Pseudoduganella albidiflava: one gene and its partner. The protein of the gene in region 2 interacts with the protein of the main gene of each other region in a pairwise test. Links are inferred from orthologs where the notes say so. Each region holds a gene or a part of one and is shown on either strand. Other genes may lie near its edges.

Region 1 (3,674 bases), 520 kb from region 2 along the record:
GCCGGTGCCGGTCATCGTGGTCGGCAACATCTTCATCGGCGGCACGGGCAAGACGCCACTGACGATCTGGCTGGTCGAGCAGCTGCGCGCGCGGGGCATGCGGCCGGGCGTGGTGTCGCGCGGCTTCGGCGGCAAGGGCGATGGACCGCGCCCCGTCACCGCGCTGTCGACGCCGGCCCAGGTGGGCGACGAGCCGGTGCTGATCGCCACCCGCGCCGCGTGCCCGGTGTTCGTCTGCCGCGACCGCGTGGCGGCGGGCCGGGCGCTGCTGGCCGCGCATCCGGAAGTGGACGTGATCGTCACCGACGACGGGCTGCAGCACTATGCCTTGCAGCGCGACGTGGAGGTGGTGCTGTTCGACGGCCGCGGGGTGGGCAACGGCTGGACCTTGCCGGCGGGGCCGCTGCGCGAGCCGCCCTCGCGCCGGCGCGATGTCACCGTCGTCAACGTGCCGGTACTGGCGCCGCAGCTGGCGGCCAGCGTGGGAGGCACGCCATTCCAGATGACCCTTGCCGGCACCGTTGCCGAACGCCTGGCGGACCGCCGCGACCGCGTGCCGCTGGCCCGGATGGGTGGCAAGGGCCGGCTGGTCGCCGCCGCCGGCATCGGCAATCCGCAACGCTTCTTCCGCATGCTGGCCGATGCCGGGCTGGCGTTCGAGGAATTGCCGCTGCCCGACCACCACGATTTCCTCGACCGGCCCTTTGCGCGCGTGGCGGCGGACGCGATCTTGATGACCGAGAAGGATGCAGTAAAATGCGCGCATATCGAAGAACTGAGGGACGATCCGCGGCTGTGGGTCGTCCCCGTCGGCGCGCAGCTCGATGCCGCGCTGATCGCACACATTGTGGAGAAATGCCGTGGAAGCACGTTTGCTTGACATCCTGGTCTGCCCCGTTTGCAAGGGCCCGCTGGAATACGACAAGAAGGCCCAGGAAATGATCTGCCGCGGCGACCGCCTGGCCTATCCGGTCCGCGACGGCATTCCGATCATGTGGGCCGACGAAGCCCGCACGCTGCAGGACACCGCGGAGTGAATGACTGCGAAATCGCCGCAGAGGACATCCGTGCCGCCTGGATTAGCATCCCTCGCATGCGCGCCGACCTGAACATCGAGACACCGTGACCTTTACCGTCATCATTCCCGCGCGGCTGGCGTCGACCCGGCTGCCGAACAAGCCGCTGGCCGACCTGGCCGGCAAGCCGATGGTGGTGCGCGTGGCCGAGCGCGCCGCGCTGTCCGGCGCCGAACGCATCATCGTCGCCACCGACCACCCGTCCATCCTCGACGCCTGCGCCGCGCACGGCATCGCCGCGCTGATGACGCGCGACGATCATCCTTCGGGCACCGACCGCATCGCCGAGGTGGCACGCGCGCTCGGCCTGCCGCCCGGAGCGGTGGTGGTCAACCTGCAGGGCGACGAGCCGCTGATCGATCCGGCGCTGCTGGCCGCGTGCGCCGCGCGCATCGGTGCCGGCGTGCCAATGGCCACCTGCGCGCATCCGCTCCACGATGCCGCCGACTCGTTCAATCCGAACGTGGTGAAAGTGGTGCTGGACAAGGCCGGCCGCGCGCTGTACTTCAGCCGCGCCACGATCCCCTGGGCCCGCGATGCGTTCGCGCAGTCCCGTCCCGCCGTGCTTCCCGCCGGCTATGTGCCATTGCGCCACATCGGCCTGTACGCCTACCGCAACGATTTCCTGCAAGCCTATCCGCTGCTGGAAGTGTCGCCGCTCGAGACCATCGAAGCGCTCGAACAGTTGCGCGTGCTGTGGCATGGCCATCCTATCGCCGTGCACGTCACCGACGCGGCACCGGCACCCGGTGTCGATACCCCCGAAGACCTGGAACGGGTGCGCGCTCACTTCGGCTGAGCGTTTGACGTTTTTGCATCCCAAACGGCCTCCCGAAGTGGCGTTGGGCCGGCGTTTTGTGGTAAGTTTCGTCACTAATGACACACTTACCATCAAACTATTAAAATTGTTTTAGGAATTTTCATGCGTCTCATTCTGTTAGGACCACCCGGCGCCGGCAAGGGCACCCAGGCCAACTTCATCAAGGAAAAATACAACATTCCCCAGATTTCGACCGGTGACATGCTGCGGGCCGCCATCAAGGCCGGTACGGAGATGGGATTGGCAGCCAAGAAAGTGATGGACGCTGGGCAGCTGGTTTCCGACGACATCATCATCGGTCTCGTCAAGGATCGCCTGAAGGAAGCGGACTGCGCCAATGGCTACCTGTTCGACGGCTTCCCGCGCACGATCGCGCAAGCCGACGCCATGAAGGATGCCGGTGTGAAGATCGACTACGTGCTGGAAATCGACGTGCCGGACGAACAGATCATCGAACGCATGGATGGCCGCCGCTGCCATCCCGGCTCGGGCCGCGTGTACCACGTCAAGTTCAATCCGCCCAAGGCCGAAGGCCTGGACGACGTGACCGGCGAGCCGCTGGTGCAGCGCGACGATGACAAGGCCGAGACCGTGAAAAAGCGCCTCGACGTCTACCACAACCAGACCGAAGTGCTGCTCGGCTATTACAACGAGTGGGCCAAATCGGGCGCCACGGAAGCGCCGAAGTACCGCAAGATCGAGGGTGTCGGAGCCGTCGATCAAATCCGCGACCGCGCGTTCGCCGCGCTGGCGGAATAAGAACCCAAAAAACGGACCGGCACGGTCCGTTTTTTTTTGCCGGCCCCCTTTAGGCCGCAGCGACTCCCGGCCGGCCCCGATGGCTGCCCGTTCGTTCGCACAGTTTCGTTCGCATCGTTTCGTTTGCATCGTTTCGTTAGGGACCTGCACAGGCCCCAGCCGCGCCGCGCGGCGTGATGAAGTCCGATTTGCACCATTCGACAACGTTGGTTCACAAAGGGGGACATATGGCAGCAGGTCTGTGGTTTGCGGTGGCATGTGGCGTCATCGCGGTGATATACGGGTTGTATTCGCGCAGCTGGATCCTGGGGCAGGATGCCGGCAACGCCCGCATGCAGGAAATCGCGGCGGCGATCCAGCAGGGCGCCAGTGCCTATCTCGCGCGGCAATACCGCACCATCGCCATCGTCGGCATCATCCTTCTCGTTGTCATCTTCCTGCTGCTCGGCGTGCAGACCGCGCTGGGCTTCCTGATCGGCGCGGTGCTGTCCGGCGCCTGCGGCTTCATCGGCATGAACGTGTCGGTGCGGGCCAACGTGCGCACGGCGCAGGCGGCCACGGTGGGCCTGAACGAAGCGCTCAACGTGGCGTTCAAGGGCGGCGCCATCACCGGCCTGCTGGTGGTGGGGCTGGGCCTGCTGGGCGTGGCGCTGTTCTACGGCATGCTCACTGCATTCGCCAGCAGCGCGTATCCATCGCCCCAGCTGTCGCATCACGACGTGATCAAGCCGCTGATCGGGCTGGCTTTCGGCGCTTCGCTGATCTCGATCTTCGCGCGCCTTGGCGGCGGCATCTTCACCAAGGGCGCCGACGTGGGCGCGGACCTGGTCGGCAAGGTGGAAGCGGGCATCCCCGAGGATGATCCGCGCAATCCCGCCGTCATCGCCGACAACGTGGGCGACAACGTAGGCGATTGCGCCGGGATGGCGGCCGACCTGTTCGAGACCTACGTGGTGACCCTGATCGCCACCATGCTGCTGGGTGCGCTGATGATCGCCGACAGCCCGCGCGAGGCGATC
Region 2 (4,173 bases):
CGCCTGCGTATGCGACAGGCCGAACTCGCCGATGATGGCGGGCAGCAGCGGGCCGATGGACACGATGCCGGGGCGCAGGGTCAGCGCGACCAGCACCACGCAGGCGATCGCCGCCGCCATCGACAGGGTGGCGCGGCTCGCTGGCGCGGTGCGGCTCGTTACTTCGCCGGCGGCAGGGGGCGCCAACAGGTACGCGCCGATGGGGGAAGTGGATTGGACGGACACGGTATTTTTCTCCTGGCGTGCCCGGTCTGGAGCCCGGGAACGCTGCTTAGTGGTGGATGAAATCGATGGACGGCATCAGGACCGGGATTTGTGGATCAGGACGGTCTTGGGATTGGTGAACAGCTGCCGACCTTCGCTGCCGTGTTCCGTGCCCAGGCCGGACTGCTTGTGGCCGCCGAACGGGATGTCGACGCCCTGGGTATGAATTTCATTGACCCACACCATGCCGGTCTCGAGACGGTTGGCGACGGCGACGGCGGCCCGCGTGTCGCGGCCCCATACGGAACCGCCCAGGCCGTACGGGCTGGCGTTGGCGCGTTCGACCACGTCGTCGATGTCGTCATAGGCGATGATCGGCACGATCGGGGCGAACTGTTCTTCCTGCACGATCATCGAGTCCTCCGGCGGGTTGTCGACCACGGTAACCGGGATGAAATATCCGGGACGGTCCGGGTCCACTTCGCCACCCAGCGCGACCTTGTAGCCCCTGGCCTTGATGTCGTCGAGGAAGGTCCTGACCTTCTCGAACTGCATGCGGTTCTGCACCGGCCCCACGGTGACTTCCGGATCCAGGCCATCGCCCAGTTTCTGCCGGCGCGCATAGGCGACGAAGGCGTCGACGAAGCGCGCGTGATACGAACGGTGCACGTAGAGCCGCTTGATACCCACGCACCACTGGCCGGAGTTGCCCACGGCACCCCAGAACAGCTGGGGAACGATCGATTCCCAGTCGGCATCGGGCATGACGATGGCCGCGTCGTTGCCGCCCAGTTCCAGCGTGACGCGCTTCATCGTCCCCGCCGCCGAGCGGATCACGTGCTTGCCGGTGGCCGTGGAGCCCGTGAAGCTGATCTTGGCGATGTCCGGATGCGCCGTCATGTGCGGCCCCAGTTCATCGTTCCCGGACACCACCGACAGCACGCCCGGCGGCAGGACCGACTGGGCGATCTGGCCGAAGCGCAGCGAGGTCAGCGGCGTGAAGGGCGACGGCTTGATGACCATCGTATTGCCGGTGATGAGCGCCGGCGCAACCTTCCACAAGGCCAGCAGAACGGGGAAATTCCATGGCGTGATGGCGCCGATGACGCCGAGCGGCGTGTGGTGCAGTTCGACGACATGGCTGTCGGTCTCCTCGACGATCTCCACGGGGATGCGGCGCGCGGCGATCTGGCGGATCCAGGAGATGGCCTGGTCGACTTCGGGCTCGGCCATGGTCTTCAGCGGCTTGCCCTGTTCCAGCACGAGCAGGCGGGCCAGTTCGTCGCGGTGCGCGGCGAGGGCGTCGGCGTAGGCTTCCAGGTATTGCTGGCGCCGGTCGTAGCCGATCATGGACCAGGACTTGAACGCGGTCCGGGCGGCGGCGATGGCGTCGTCGAGCTGGGCGATGTTCGCGGCGGGTGCCTGGGCCAGCGGCTTGCCGGTGGCGGGATTGAACACGTCGAAACTGGCCTCGGCCGTTGCGAGCTGGCCACCGATGCTCAGGTAATAGGGGCCGTCGAACAGCGGAGCAGTTTGGGTGGCGGTACGAAGGGAGGTTGCAATGGACATGACGTTCTTTCTTTCATCAGGATCAGTCTGGTTGAATTAGACCGGTCGACTAGTTCATGGGTTTAAAAAAACACTTCGCGGGAAGTGTTGGGACTGGCCCGCCGTCCGGGCCAGCTTATTGGTTGAAACTGGGCAGCTTAGTTATCCAAATGCAGCATCTGGCGCGTGACCGCCATGGCCGAATCGAACGGTGCGGTACCGCGCACGATCTTGACCATGACACTGGCGCCGAGCCACAGCTGGTACAGGCTTTCGGCGATCCGCTTCGGGCTGTCGTCGACCGCCAGCGAACCTTCCGCCACGCCCTGTTCGATGGCATCGGCCAGCTTCGCGATGATCGCCGAGGTTCCCTGGTTCAGTACCGTGCGCATCGCTTCGGACAGGTCGGCCACTTCCGCGGCGAGCTTGACCGCCAGGCACTTGCCCTGGCAATCCAGGAAGGACTGGTTGTCGCGCCACATATCGAAGTAGTCCAGCAGGCGCTTTGCCATGGTCACGCCGGGCTGGCCCATCACGGTGTCGATGTCGGCCAGGTAGTCTTCGAAGTAGCTCGACAGTAATGCCTCGCCGAAGGCATCCTTCGAACCGAAGTAGTGGTAGAAGGAGCCTTTCGGTACCTTTGCTTCCGTCAGGATCTCGTTCAATCCGACGGCCGAGAACCCCTTGCCGGACATGATGCGCTGCCCGACCGCAAGGATATTGTCGCGGACGTCGGACGATTCGTTGGTATGTGCTTTAGCCATGGGGGCACTATACGTCTAAATAGACCAGTCGTCTAGAGTCGGGCCGAAAAAGCGCGATTTGACTCATTTGCCGGCCGCGGCCGCTGCCTGTTCGATCACCCTGGCGACCTGTTCGGGATGCGCGATGAAGGCGACGTGGCTGCCATCGATCTCGACGGTCTTGCTGCCCGCGCGTTTTGCCATCGTGCGTTCCAGCTCAGGACTGACGGTACGGTCGGCCGTGGAAATGATCGCCCAGCTCGGTTTGCTCCGCCATGCCGCCTGCGACACGGGCGTGGTCGCCGCCTGGACTGCCGGCATGACCTGGGAATACGCCATGAACCGGGCGTCGGCCGCCGGCAGGTCCGCCGCGAAATCGGCATGGAAGCGGGCCGGGTCGAAGTACAGGTGCCCATCCGCCGTGGCCTGGATACCTTTGGTGGCCGGCGCGATCCGGTCAGCCAGGTCCTTCAGGCTTTCACCGGCATCGGGCAGGAACGCGGCGACGTACACCAGGCCCGCGACCTTCGGATGGTTGCCCGCTTCCGTGATCACCACGCCGCCATAACTGTGGCCGACCAAGATGCTGTCGCCCTGCCGGGCATCGATCGCCCGCGTCGTTGCTTTCACGTCGTCGGCCAGCGAGGTTTCCGGCTGTTGCACGACGGTGACGTTGAAACCGTCGCGAGTGAGGATGTCGGCCACGCCTTTCCAGCCGGAGCCGTCGGCGAAGAAGCCGTGCACCAGCACGACGTTCTTGACGGGGGCGGGTGCGGCGGCCTGCGCGCCGACGGCGGCGAACGACAGGGCGAGTGCGGTAACGATGCGGTTCAGTTTGTTCATGACTAGGCTCCAGGTAAGTGAGGGATGACGGGATGCTTCAACAACGTGTGTACTTCAGGGGCGGTGCCGGATGCCGGCGCGGCGCTTCCGCTGGGGAAGGGCGCCTCGCCGCATCGGCGCATCAGGCCAGTTGCTCGAGCAGCAGCGCCGCGGCTTCGGCCGACGAGGCCGGGTTCTGGCCGGTGATCAGCAAGCCGTCGCGGACCACGTACGAGCCCCAGTCCGGACCGCTGGAATACACGCCGCCCTTGGCCTTGAGCTCATCCTCGACGAGGAACGGCACCACGTTGGTCAGGCCCACGCCTTCTTCTTCGGTATTGGTGAAGCCGGTCACCTTCTTGCCTTCGACCAGCGGGCGGCCGGCCGGCGTCTTCACGTGGCGCAGCACGCCGGGCGCATGGCAGACCAGGGCGACCGGCTTGGCCGCGGCCAGGAACGATTCGATCAGCGCGATCGAATGGCGGTCTTCCGCCAGGTCCCACAGCGGGCCGTGGCCGCCCGGGTAGAACACGGTGTCGAACTGGCCCTGGTCGACGCTGTCCAGGCGCAGCGTGGAAGCCAGCTGCGCGTTGGCCGCGGCATCGGCTTCGAAGCGGCGCGTCAGGTCGGTCTGGAACGATGGTTCGTTGCTTTTCGGGTCCAGCGGCGGCTGGCCACCCAGCGGCGAAGCCAGCACGACTTCGACGCCGGCATCCTTGAAGGCGTAGTAGGGCGCCGCCAGCTCTTCGAGCCAGAAGCCGGTCTTGCGGCCGGTGTTGCCGAGTTGATCGTGCGAGGTGAGGACCATCAGGACTTTTTTCATGGTGTTGCTCCAAAGTAGGTTTTCGATTAGACC

What was found.
Region 1: the proteins of EYF70_RS23165 (region 2) and kdsB interact in binary tests that used the Escherichia coli proteins (3 or more experiments, as listed by UniProt). The link is inferred for Pseudoduganella albidiflava from one-to-one orthologs.

What each region holds. Positions count from the first base shown.
Region 1 is NZ_CP036401.1:5,071,970-5,075,643, reverse strand. The notes cover bases 1-2,998. They hold kdsB (3-deoxy-manno-octulosonate cytidylyltransferase), read left to right. Parts: upstream 1-1,122; coding sequence 1,123-1,875; downstream 1,876-2,998. Other genes in these bases: EYF70_RS20995 (sodium-translocating pyrophosphatase), read left to right, coding at 2,883-2,998; adk (adenylate kinase), read left to right, coding at 1,999-2,655; EYF70_RS21010 (Trm112 family protein), read left to right, coding at 861-1,037; lpxK (tetraacyldisaccharide 4'-kinase), read left to right, coding at 1-880. In the rest of the region: more of EYF70_RS20995, read left to right, coding at 2,999-3,674. UniProt on the Escherichia coli protein: Activates KDO (a required 8-carbon sugar) for incorporation into bacterial lipopolysaccharide in Gram-negative bacteria.
Region 2 is NZ_CP036401.1:5,590,039-5,594,211, reverse strand. The notes cover bases 714-3,534. They hold EYF70_RS23165 (TetR/AcrR family transcriptional regulator), read right to left. Parts: upstream 2,517-3,534; coding sequence 1,911-2,516; downstream 714-1,910. Other genes in these bases: EYF70_RS23155 (type 1 glutamine amidotransferase domain-containing protein), read right to left, coding at 3,460-3,534; EYF70_RS23160 (alpha/beta fold hydrolase), read right to left, coding at 2,580-3,338; EYF70_RS23170 (aldehyde dehydrogenase family protein), read right to left, coding at 714-1,773. Outside these bases: EYF70_RS23175 (MFS transporter), read right to left, coding at 1-225; more of EYF70_RS23170, read right to left, coding at 301-713; more of EYF70_RS23155, read right to left, coding at 3,535-4,140. UniProt on the Escherichia coli protein: Involved in response to both electrophiles and reactive chlorine species (RCS). Represses the transcription of the nemRA-gloA operon by binding to the NemR box.